DNA from 4 places in the Yersinia entomophaga genome. Region 3 is predicted to be linked to each of the others. Evidence: predicted binding sites of a transcription regulator. Region 3 holds the regulator's gene; each other region holds the start of a gene.

Region 1 (3,129 bases), 1.5 Mb from region 3:
TCTCATACCAGTAATCGAAGATATTCTTGCTTTTACCCTCCCGTAACGCCGCCCCTTCGGACTGCGTTGCCGAGGTGGCACTTCCCCACCAAAAATCATCGGAAAATTGATATTTCATTCCAGCTCCCAAACCTTTACGTCATAAACAGAGTGCAGCTCAAACAAAGTGTAATTATTAGAATTTCAGGCTGTTTGCGATTTCTTCTTCGCTTTCAACTTCACGGTCAATCTCGCCCTGCGCCTTGTTAGCAATAATCACGAACGGCAGATAAACCAATGTCGCTACCCCCAGGTTAAACAAACTGAGCAGTAACGCCGCAATGCTGCCGTTGGTATTGAAGAAGGCACCTAAACCGGCAGGCATTGTCCATGGCGCAATGTTGGTGATTGGCGGGATAAAACCGCTGTAATAAGCCACGGAAGTAATAATCGCCAATATCGGCTGAATCATGATGAACGGGATAAACAGCAGTGGGTTCATAATGACCGGCAGACCGAACAAGATTGGTTCATTGATCTGGAAAATACTTGCTGGAGCTGCCAGTTTCGCAACCTGGCGGTAATCTTCACGACGGGAAGCAATAAAAATGGCAATAATCAGACCCAGAGTCGCACCGGTTCCGCCGAGGAAAATGTAGGAATCGACGAAAGGTTTGGCCCACATATGGAACTCTTTACCCGCAGCCAGCGCGGCATCTACCGAACCGTATTGGGTATAGGTTGCAACGTTTTCCAGTGCGAACGGCATCATAATGCCGCTTTCCAGCGCGGACAGCGCCATGGCGCCGTGCACCCCGAAGAACCACAGCAGGGAGGAGAACATGACGTACACCCAGCCGACTACATTGCCCATTTTAGACAGCGGCGCCGAGATACTATCGATAATCACCTGATGGAAGTTGGTGCCATATTGGGCGAGGAAATATGCAATCACACCCATGATAGACAGGATGATAAAACCAGGAATAACTGCAGAGAATGAGCGCGAAACCGAGGTAGGCACGCTGTCTGGCAGGCTGATAACCCAGTTACGACGAATGATAAAGGTAAAGAGTTCAGCTACCACCAGCCCGATAATAATACCGGAAATGATATTGGCACCGCCCAGCCAGTTTGCGCCAACGGCATAGGCTTCACCCACGCTGTACGGCGTAACGGTCATAAAGGCTGCAACCGCCAGCAGCGCAGCGGCCAGAGGATCGACCTTTTTCTCTTCGGCCAGCGCCATACTGATAAAGAACGGCGTCATTAACGACATGATACCAAGGGTACCGTTATAAACGTTACCGCCAATGCCTTTCCAACCATTCAGCATGGTTATGGTATCGGCGTCTAAACGCACCCCCATTGAGTAGAAGAACGAGCCGTCGCCGAAACTTAAGAATACGTTGTTGATCAGAACAAACATCGCCCCGGTCAGGGTTAACGGCATCAGCCTGATAAACCCATTCTTGATGGCGTTGATATGCTGTTGTCTGCCTATTCTAACGGCAAAGGGTAAGATGACTTTTTCCAGAGAAGCAATAAATTGGCTCACGACAATCCCCTATTATTGTTTTGCTTTTTTTATAGCGGCCACGGCAGCTTTTAATACCCCTAAACCATCGACTTTGCCGTAGAGCTGCGCGTCGATAACTTCAACGGGTTTGTGCGGGAACATTTTTTCGATTTCACCCAACATGTAGCTGATTTGTGGCCCTAACAAGATCACATCGGCCTCTGGGCCTTTTTCTGATGCCAGCGCTTCCGGATAGGCGTTAATCACCACCGGAACTTCATACTTCTCCGCTTGCGCCTTCATTTTGGATACCAGCAGCGAGGTGGACATACCGGCAGAACAAAACAGATAAATTTTTTTCTTTTCCATACCCAACACCTTTTGATGTTCAAAAGACACAAGTTATTGATATGCCAGTTGCAATGGTAAAATTCCCTTTATCTGTACGTCATCGCGAGCCTTAGCCCACATCCATTGTCTCTGGTTGTCGAAAGTATACGGAGTTGCCAGATAAGGCAGTAATCCACTATTTGGGGTAATCGTCTCTCATTGACCTTTCAGATTGACATTCTTCACACTTCTTCGGGTTCGCATTGTGATGAACCTCCCAAAACCATCATTTTTTAGCTTTGCGAAATAAGTTTAATTTATTGATTTATAAAAAATAAAATAGCAGCTACGAAAGGAATTGCGAAAAATCCGTACAAAATTATTGGGATAAGTAAAGAAATGGCTGATACCGCACATTAACCTGCAACGAGTCTGAAATACGAAATGCTGATTTTCATAGAAAAACTATAGGAATTTCATCAATAAAAAGAGAAAATAGTAGAATTCTTAACGCGGGGCGACCTGATTCAGACTCACCTTCGCTCACAAAAGATAATTTAGCGGGAAGCGGCCTGAATTCAGAAGAATGTATAATGTATGGATTCGGGGAAATAACGCTAAAGCCGCTCATAAAATAACAAAAAATAAACTCGCCTAACCAGCCACCGCTAGCCGTTCGGCATTGGCGCATAGCGTCGCGGGTAAGTCCTGATGTCTACTTTCAAGAAAAATACGCATCGCTGGGCTAACGCATTTTCCAGCATGATGAGCGCACCGAGCAGTAATGGTTAACTGTGAAGTGGGAAAAGGCAGCGCCTGTCATGCACCAGATTGAAGCTCTCGTTCAACGGCAAAACGCGGCTACACTGCTTCCCGCTGCCCCCTTGTTACTTGGGTCGATAACCAAGATGGGTCTATCGGATTTATGCTATTTAACTAATTTCAGCTGGAAGTTTTATTTATCGATCCGAAATATCGGGGAGTCGGCGTTGGTCGTAAAATAATTGATTACGCCGTGGCGCTATATTCAATAATAACGACCGACGTGAATGCGCAAAATACGCGGGCAGAAGGTTTTATCCGCGTTTGGGTTTCCAAATCACCGGCCACTCTGAATTAGACAGTCAGGGGCGACCTTACCCGTTAATTCGTTTAGCACTCAGTAAATAAATGTCAGACACCCCATATAAAAAAGGCCGCGTATTCACACGGCCCGAATCAAATGATTAGCTCGCCCGTCACAAAGCAGCATAGGCTTTATTCAGCAACAGCAACGCTTGCTCAATATTATTGGTGTTGAC
Region 2 (3,129 bases), 1.3 Mb from region 3:
TTATATCGATACCGACCGTCAGGCATTGGCAAAATGGCAGCAAGCTCAGAATTCGCAGCGTCCGCTATATTTCTCTGATTCGGGAAAAATAGCTATTTCCGTATTGGATATTCTGCATACCAATAAGACCCAACTGCCGGATGCACGCCATCATCACGGAGAATCATCCCCAAAAAAAGGCCTGGCTGCATTAAACCTGAACGGTAGCGAACCCTGGCGCAGAGCGCTTAACCAGGGGCAAGGTTATACTAGCTGCGGTTGGGTATTTAACAGCGAGGCGATATTTGACACCGTGCCGTTGCTTGAATGGGTTCGTTTGAGTCCGGTAGAACGTGTTAAAGGCGTGATGCGTATTCCCGAAGGCGCGTTGGTGGTTAATCGGCAGGGAAATGATTTACAAATTGAGACCCGCCCCACTCCGCCGCCAGACAGTCGAATTGAAGTGATTTCTTCCGGAGACAACGACTGGAATAAGCTACAGGGCAATTTGTTGAATATTCGTTTACATAAGTAGGTATAATGCCCGACGTATTTTTATCTGCGTTACTGTTTTAAACATCTAATTATATATAGGCCTTCGCATGACCCGCCGCAATTTACCGACAATCTTGATGCTCAACCTATTGGGTATAGCCCTGTTCCTATCCTGGTACTTACCTGAAAATCATGGTTGGTGGTTCGGCCCCGATTCCGCCATTTTCCATTACTTCAATGAGCGCCTGCTTTCCAGCCCAACCTTCCTACATGTGGTGGCGGTAACCAATAACCGTGCCTTCGACGTTATTTCTCTGCTGTGCATGGGCACGCTGTACATGTATTTTTTCTTAAAAGAAAATCCGGCAGGACGCCGTCGTTTAATCGTAATGGGTTTTGTGATGTTACTGACGGCCGTATTTCTTAACCAGCTCGGACATTTATTACCGGTTAAACGCCCAAGCCCGACGCTGGTATTTGAGAATATCAACCGCGTTAGCGAGCTTATTGGTATCCCAACCAAAGACGCCTCCAGCGATAGCTTCCCCGGCGACCATGGCATGATGTTAATCATATTCGCCTGCTTCATGCTGCGCTATTTCTCACGCGGGGCTTTTGCCATTGCGTTGATTATCGCCATCGTGTTCTCTCTGCCAAGAATAATGATCGGCGCCCATTGGTTTACTGATATTGCCGTCGGCGCGCTTTCCGTTGTATTGGTCGGTGCCAGTTGGATATTACTCACGCCAGCCAGCGATCGAATCATTGACTGGATAAATCAACGTCTGCCGAGCGCACAGCGTCCACGGCTCTGATACGTATTTCCACGCCACGGGGAGTCGCCGCTCCCCGTTAGATCTCGATTAAATCTATTTCCGTATTTTTGCTGATCGACATATCAATCGTCTTTTTTGGAATAGCGCCATCGGTTATCACGCCGTCAAACTGCGTCAAATCGGCAACCTTATGGAATGAGAACTTATTGAACTTAATCCCTTCTGCAATCAAATAACTTTTTTCTGAACAAAGCATTAGCTGCTGCTTCATTCTTACGTTATCAAGACGGGGCACGGAAACTCCGTGTACCAAGTCAAAGTGCTCGTTTGAAATAAAAGACACATCAAACTTATAGCGGCCAATTTACCAGATGGTTTCTTCCCCATAGGTAAACTCGCAGCTATTCCCTATATTTCCCCTAATAAGGATGATTTGACTCTGAGGAAAATCTTCCAGGGACACATGCATCTATAGCAACCCGACCATAGAACCTGTTAATGTTCGGATACTTTATGACCAGGGAGCGGATATTCCGTCGCACTGTACGAGGAGAAATGTGCCGTGTCTCGCTAATCCCTTGAATAAATAACGAGTAGTGATCCTTCAGCAATTTATGGAGATCATCTTGACGTTTTAAGGTTTGATTATGTGACAGCATACGGCTCTCGGTTGGTTAATTAATGGATTGATTCTTTTCGAAAAAATTAATCACCTTGACCAAAGTATCTTCCCCACCATGGCTACCAGCGTTGGTGACAAATTCACTGCGAGTCACACCCAAACCGCAAGACATTTCCCCAGCTCAACGGTACATTTTTTATTTGGTAGAGCAGTGCAAAGAACAACAAAGTTAGAAAGGAGTCGAATTAAAAATTTCTTCTATTTTAGAACCGCTATTTCGACGAAAATCGCATCGATCGCCTTAAAGATAAACCAATATGTTCGTTATCATATTCCAAATATTAAACCGTTGAGCGCTGAAACAAGGTGATAGAAAAACTGCAACCTGCGCAGATAACCACGGTTATGACTGAAGTTGATTAAGTGGTTATTAAACCCTAAAAGGGTGACACAAATCACATTACACTTTTACTGACAGCCTAATTAGCCATTAGAACGCACATATCCTTCCAAGGATACTCAGCGCTATTTATCTATATCAGGTTACCCATATCAGGATAAACAATGCACGCAATGCGCAAATAGAAGATTCGTCAGATACCTCCAGAGGCAATAAATTAGGAATACTCCCAAAAAGACCTGCTTTTGTTTACAAGTTAAATGCCTTGCTGGTCATGATTTACTTTTCCCTTGCCCAAATTGTTTTGGTACATATTCATGCATAATTTTTAGAGAGCTATATTAGTGTACAAAAGTTCGTCATGACGAGGAGAGCAATGATAAGCCAGTTATTTACCTTTAAAACAATAAGTTAAACTGGTTTTTGATGTATCTGATTGCTAATCGAGTAAGGAATAAAATATAACATTATGTTACATCAGGATTTCTTATAAGAATCTGTGCAAAAATACTCGCCTTTTATAAGTCAATCCGGTAACCTCGAAAAAGTTTGCGCTCGAATATCAGCATTTTGCGCTTAATCCAATAAAAATTGTGCGTCTCTGCACATTTATTCGTTTAAGTTATTGTCTGATCGATGTGTGAACCCTAGTCTCACTTCGTTTGGCATTTTTTAGTGGCGATATCCGTCGTAAGGACAGCAAGGGAAAACAATAACAATGGTCAAGTCTCAACCTATTATGAGATACATTCTGCGGTTAATACCTGCAGTAGCTGCCGCGGTCATGTTATCCGCGTGTAGCTCGAACAACGCTTCGAATCTACAAAATACGCAAACTGAGATGCGTGCAGTTAATG
Region 3 (3,129 bases):
GATATCGATGAAATTCTGGATGCATCCTTCGAGCATTATCAGGCGCTGGTTAGTTACACTCGCCAGGTAATTGAGTCATTAGGAATTCGCAATGGCCCTAGCCATGCAGAAGTGATGTTAACAACGTCGGGGCCTAAATTAGTCGAGGTGGCCGCCAGAACGGACGGAATTCTGCGTCCTACCATATCGGCGCGTACCACCGGATTGGGGCAAATTTGTGCCACGGTTATGGCAATCACCGCACCGACGCAGTTTCTGTCATTTACCGAATGCCATCCGTCATACCAGCTACAAAATTACTCTTACAATATCGGCCTGATTAATAGACATAAAGGTATCTTCCATCAGCAGGATTTTTTATCCGAACTTCTTACTTTACCGTCTTTTTCACTGGCTGATTTTTATGTAGAAGAAGGTGATGCTATTGGGGTCACTCAGGATGTTTTCAGCCAGCCAGGTGCTATTTATCTGGTTCATTCTGACGCAGAAACCATTCGCAATGACTATCTAACGATCAGGCGCCTGGAAAACGACGGCGTTTATCTTAAAAATGTATAGGAATAAATACGATAACAGCCTGATAGAAAATCAAAAAATTGAACCGCGGCGATTGACTGCGAAATATGAATCGCGGTGAGTAAGGGAACAGCGGGGGATTTAACGATTTAAGATGTTTGAGTCTTTGAGTCTTTGAGTCTTTGAGTCTTTGAGTCTTTGAGTCTTTGAGTCTTTGAGTCTTTGAGTCTTTGAGTCTTTGAGTCTTTGAGTCTTTGAGTCTTTGAGTCTTTGAGTCTTTGAGTCTTTGAGTCTTTGAGTCTTTGAGTCTTTGAGTCTTTGAGTCTTTGAGTAGCAGTTTCCGGATAAACAGGCAGTGATACAAGCAATTCTGTACGTATATGAATCCTATAAATACAACGCCCGGAGCGAATAAACCGGGCGTTGATAAATATGGTCAGGTTAGAGAGCGAATTTCAAAACTGTGGGTGATTTTGGCAGCCTTACCCAACATCAGGGCTACCGAGCAGTATTTCTCCGCGGAAAGCTCAACGGCTCGCTCGACGGCTTTTTCGGTCAAATCTTTACCACTGACGACAAAATGCAGGTTAATCAAGGTAAACAGGCGAGGGGCTTCCTCCCGACGCTCGGAGGTCAATTTTACTTCGCAGTCGTGCACATCGTTGCGCCCTTTTTGCAAAATGGACACCACATCGATAGCGCTACAGCCACCGGCCGCCATCAGCAACATTTCCATCGGGCTTGGGGCTTTATCTCCGGCGTTACCATCCATTAAAACCTGATGACCAGAGGCGGATTCACCCAAAAAAGTCAGACCTTCAACCCATTTTACTCGTGCCTGCATACCCGTCACTCCCTATTAGCTTTTCCGAATCAGACTACTCTTTCATTCATAAAGTGGCAATGTAACCAGACCCTCATCATGCTGAAGCGATACAACACAAGACACTGGCCTCATCCTGTGCTACAAACAGAGCCGAAGAGATGTTTCTTAGAATAAAAAGGGTAGAGATCAAGACTCAGTGAAGGGTCTCTATCTGAGATGTATATTGGCTATACCTTTCGGTAGTTGAGCAAATTAATATGCTAATAGAAAGTGTATTTTATAAACACGCCGTACAGGGAACTCTGAGCCCTGTTAAGTTAGGCAGCGATAACAACAGAGGATAACAGCGAATGGTTCTCGGCAAGCCACAAACAGACCCAACTCTCGAATGGTTCCTGTCTCATTGCCATATTCACAAGTATCCATCGAAGAGTACGCTGATTCACCAGGGTGAAAAAGCCGAAACGCTTTACTACATCGTGAAAGGTTCCGTTGCGGTTCTGATCAAAGATGAAGAAGGTAAAGAAATGATTCTCTCCTATTTAAACCAGGGGGATTTCATCGGTGAGCTTGGATTATTTGAAGAAGGCCAAGAACGTAGTGCTTGGGTTCGTGCAAAAACCGCCTGTGAAGTGGCTGAAATTTCTTACAAAAAATTCCGTCAGCTGATTCAGGTTAATCCAGATATCTTGATGCGTCTGTCTTCGCAGATGGCGAATCGCCTGCAAATTACATCCGAGAAAGTGGGCAACCTTGCTTTCCTTGATGTGACCGGGCGTATCGCGCAAACGCTGCTTAATCTGGCAAAACAGCCTGATGCAATGACACACCCAGATGGGATGCAGATTAAGATTACTCGCCAGGAAATTGGCCAGATTGTTGGCTGCTCCCGCGAAACCGTCGGTCGAATCCTGAAAATGCTCGAAGATCAAAACCTGATCTCTGCGCATGGTAAAACGATTGTCGTTTACGGCACCCGTTAATTACCTAAAAAAACCGGTTCCCTGTGCTTAACATGGCACCGGTTTTTTCTTTGTCTGCATATGGACGACGGATATTGACCTGATGTGGCGTCGGCTGATTTACCACCCTGAAGTAAACTATGCATTACGGCAAACGCTGGTGCTGTGTTTGCCTGTGGCTATCGGTTTGTTGCTCGGTAATTTGCAGCTTGGCCTGTTATTTTCCTTAGTCCCTGCCTGCTGCAATATCGCTGGCCTAGATACCCCCCATAAGCACTTCACCAAACGCTTAGTCGTTGGCGGAACTTTATTCGCCCTCAGCAGTTTTCTGATTCAACAATTCCTGCTGTGGCATATTCCCCTCCCCCTGATTATGTTTGGCCTGACTCTCATTTTAGGCGTTAACGGAGCCATCAGCCCCCTGCACGCCCGTTTATTGCCCGCTGCGCTAGTCGCTGCGATATTCACACTAAGCATGATTGGCCGCTTCCCAATTTGGCACACTCCGCTACTTTTCATCGTTGGCACCGCCTGGTACGGGCTATTTACCGGCCTGTGGTTCCGCCTGTGGAAAGAACAGCCGATGCGAGAAACCCTGAGCCAGCTATATCGCCAGTTAGCCGATTATTTAGAAGCCAAATACAGTTTGCTGACTCAACATATCGATCCGGAAACCGCATTGCCGCCGTTGCTACAACGCCAGCAGGGCGTAATGGATTTAATAACCCAGCTTTATCAGCAACTTAATATGCTTCCTCATACTCATAAAAGGGAGCAAAAGCGGCTACGATTAATGTTTCAGGTGGCGCTGGATTTGCAGGAGCA
Region 4 (3,129 bases), 160 kb from region 3:
GGCGATGCATTAGCTGAATCAAACCCGAAGCATGGCTTGGCTCGCGACCATTCGGCCCGGTAATCACTACGGTGGCAGTGGTGCCCGCAGGATACGGATGCTGTTGATCTTCCTCATCTAAACGAACTTTTACCGGCACACGCTGAGCTAAACGAACCCATTCCAGATTATTATCGATCGTCGCCAGCCCCTTACTATCGGCCTTGCTGCTGCTGTTAGTCACCCCTGCGGATACGCTATCGACGGTGCCGTGCATAATACGATGACTACCCAACGGGGTGATTTCGACGCGATCCCCTCTGCGTACACCTTCCAGCTTGGTTTCTTCCAGATAGGCCAGTACGTAAAACGTGTCTTTTTTCACTAGCGCTACCGCAGTAGCGCCTCGGGTAATAAATTCACCAGCATGAACATTCAAGTTAGTGACCCAACCCTGAGCTGGCGCACGCACCGTGGTTCTTTCCAAATCGAGTTTTGCCAGATCGCGCACCGCGATGGCTTTTGCCAGTTGGTGTCTGACGGTTTGCAACACGTTGGTGGACTGATCGATTTCTTCCTGTGACAAAGCCTGCACCCCTAAACGCAGACGACGGCTGGACTCACGCTGTTTCTCCGCCGCTAATGTTTGATAGTAGGCCACATCGGCTTCGGCACTGGCCAACGCCTGCTCGTAACGGGGACGATCGATAACAAACAATACCTGACCTTTTTCTACCAATTGGTTATCCACCACCGGCACATCGGTAATTAAACCGCTGACGTCGGGCGCGATGGCGACCACGTCGGCGGTAAATTTGGCATCACGAGTCCAGGGGGATTCGGTATAAAACGCCCAGATTTTAAAAATGGCCATTACGGCCAGCAGTACCACAACCAAGGTGATACCGATTCGGATTATTTTTATCAGAAATGTACTCACGGTAACCTCAGGAAAAGAAACGAGACGTTAAATAAAAAAGGCAACAGAACAGCGCCGTATTAAACAAAGCCGGGTGCCAGACAAATTCATAAATACCCGTCGGCTGTAAAACCCGACGCAGCAGAAAAAACAGCGCCAGAGAAATCAGCAACTCGAGAAATATCGGTGGAAAAGACAGACCGAAAACAACCATCACCGGAAGCAAACTCATTCTTTTATCCTTATTTTTTGGGTACCGGTTGGTTTACCCTACCGCTGGATTTATACCGTCGAGTGAAAGGTCACCGTTCGCTCGACCGATCGCGGCACTAACCTGAAATAACTATCAGGTGCCTGAAGTGTTAAACTTGCTGGTATCTGTCAGAGGAAGGTGCGAGGACAACTGAGGCGGTGCGTATTAACACCGAAGGTTATTTCTCCCGACCCCTTATATTAGCCTGCTTATTATCAACTGATCTACAATCTGTGATCTAAATCACTTTTAAGCCAGAGTTAACAATTCATTCAGAGAGAACAATGGAACGATTAAAACGGATGTCGGTTTTTGCCAAAGTCGTCGAGTGTGGTTCCTTTACCGCCGCCGCCCGGCAGTTAGGCATCAGCGTTTCTTCCATCAGCCAGACCGTATCCAAACTGGAAAATGAGCTACAGGTCAAACTGCTTAACCGCAGCACGCGTAGCATTGGGCTGACCGAAGCGGGTCGTATCTATTATCAGGGCTGTCGCCGCATGCTACAGGAAGTGCAGGAAGTGCATGAGCAGCTCTATGCTTTTAATAATACGCCAACCGGCACATTACGCATTGGCTGCTCCTCAACCATGGCACAAAACGTGCTGGCAACCATGACCGCAGATATGCTGAAAGCTTATCCTGGCCTATCGGTCAATTTGGTTACCGGGATTCCGGCTCCGGATCTGATCTCCGACGGGCTGGATGTGGTGATCCGCGTTGGGGCTTTGCAGGACTCAGGCCTATTCTCTCGTCGTCTGGGATCGATGCCGATGGTGGTTTGCGCCGCAAAAAGCTATCTGGCTCAACACGGTACGCCGGAGAAACCCGCGGATATGGCGAATTTTTCCTGGCTGGAATACAGCGTTCGCCCTGATAGCAACTTCGAACTGACCGCACCGGAGGGAATTTCCACCCAGATATCGCCGCAGGGACGTTTTGTCACCAATGATTCGCAAACCATGATTCGTTGGCTCAAAGCCGGAGCCGGTATCGCCTATGCGCCGCTGATGTGGGTTATTGATGAAATTAAACGGGGAGATGTGGAAGTGCTGTTCAACCGCTACCATTCAGAACCACGACCGGTTTACGCTTTGTATACCGAAAAAGACAAAATGCCGCTGAAAGTGCAGGTATGTATTGATTATTTGACGGAATACTTCAAGCGCGTGGCTGAAATTTATCAAGGATACCGCTGAGTAAATCTGGCCTCCACAAGCGAGGAGGCCAGCGAAAATCAGGCCGTGCCGCCGACGGTCAGATTATCCAGTTTCAGCGTCGGCTGGCCGACACCCACTGGCAGACTCTGCCCTTCTTTACCACACACGCCCACGCCTTTATCCAGCGCCAGATCGTTGCCAACCATCGAAATTTGCTGCATCGCCTCAATGCCCGAACCAATCAGCGTGGCACCTTTCACCGCGTTGGTGATTCGGCCATTTTCGATCATGTAGGCTTCCGAGGTAGAAAACACAAACTTACCGGAAGTGATATCAACCTGCCCACCGCCAAAATTCGGCGCATACAGACCGTATTCCACGCTAGCGATGATGTCTTCCGGCGTGGATTTACCAGCCAGCATGTAAGTATTGGTCATACGTGGCATTGGTAAATGCGCGTAAGACTCACGACGGCCGTTGCCGGTCGGCGCGACACCCATCAAACGTGCGTTCAGCTTATCCTGCATGTAGCCTTTCAGAATGCCGTTTTCAATCAATACGTTGTATTGACCCGGAACGCCTTCGTCATCGATAGCCAGTGAGCCACGGCGGCCTTGCAGAGTGCCGTCATCCACCACAGTGCATAGCTCTGAGGCCACGAGCTGCCCCATTTGACCGCTGAATACCGAGCTGCCACGACGGTTGAAATCGCCTTCTAGACCGTGACCAACCGCTTCGTGCAGCAGCACGCCCGGCCAGCCTGCGCCCAATACAACCGGCATAGCGCCAGCCGGAGCCGCCACAGCGAACAGATTCACCAA

The links. The regulator CRP, encoded in region 3, controls carbon source genes, mostly activating them, when cyclic AMP is high. The targets are predictions, from matches to a motif close to ATGTGANNNNNNTCACAT.
Positions count from the first base shown of each region.
Region 1: the regulator CRP is predicted to act here: its motif matches at 2,092-2,109, upstream of PL78_RS18055 (PTS sugar transporter subunit IIB).
Region 2: the regulator CRP is predicted to act here: its motif matches at 2,148-2,165, upstream of PL78_RS20830 (DeoR family transcriptional regulator).
Region 4: the regulator CRP is predicted to act here: its motif matches at 1,383-1,400, upstream of aaeR (HTH-type transcriptional activator AaeR).

Region 1 is NZ_CP010029.1:4,028,808-4,031,936, reverse strand. Features, by position in the region: gene PL78_RS18065 (glycoside hydrolase family 1 protein) at 1-118, opposite strand, end outside; gene chbC (PTS N,N'-diacetylchitobiose transporter subunit IIC) at 176-1,537, opposite strand; gene PL78_RS18055 (PTS sugar transporter subunit IIB) at 1,550-1,867, opposite strand; gene PL78_RS18045 (hypothetical protein) at 3,067-3,129, opposite strand, start outside.
Region 2 is NZ_CP010029.1:3,818,927-3,822,055, reverse strand. Features, by position in the region: gene PL78_RS17130 (CobW family GTP-binding protein) at 1-514, shown strand, start outside; gene PL78_RS17125 (phosphatase PAP2 family protein) at 582-1,289, shown strand; gene PL78_RS20835 (DeoR/GlpR family DNA-binding transcription regulator) at 1,327-1,593, opposite strand; gene PL78_RS20830 (DeoR family transcriptional regulator) at 1,670-1,909, opposite strand; gene mepS (bifunctional murein DD-endopeptidase/murein LD-carboxypeptidase) at 2,991-3,129, shown strand, end outside.
Region 3 is NZ_CP010029.1:2,495,701-2,498,829, forward strand. Features, by position in the region: gene PL78_RS11500 (ATP-grasp domain-containing protein) at 1-558, shown strand, start outside; gene PL78_RS11505 (OsmC family protein) at 953-1,360, opposite strand; gene crp (cAMP-activated global transcriptional regulator CRP) at 1,693-2,325, shown strand; gene PL78_RS11515 (YccS/YhfK family putative transporter) at 2,408-3,129, shown strand, end outside.
Region 4 is NZ_CP010029.1:2,336,105-2,339,233, forward strand. Features, by position in the region: gene aaeA (p-hydroxybenzoic acid efflux pump subunit AaeA) at 1-919, opposite strand, end outside; gene aaeX (p-hydroxybenzoic acid efflux pump operon protein AaeX) at 927-1,130, opposite strand; gene aaeR (HTH-type transcriptional activator AaeR) at 1,436-2,347, shown strand; gene tldD (metalloprotease TldD) at 2,386-3,129, opposite strand, start outside.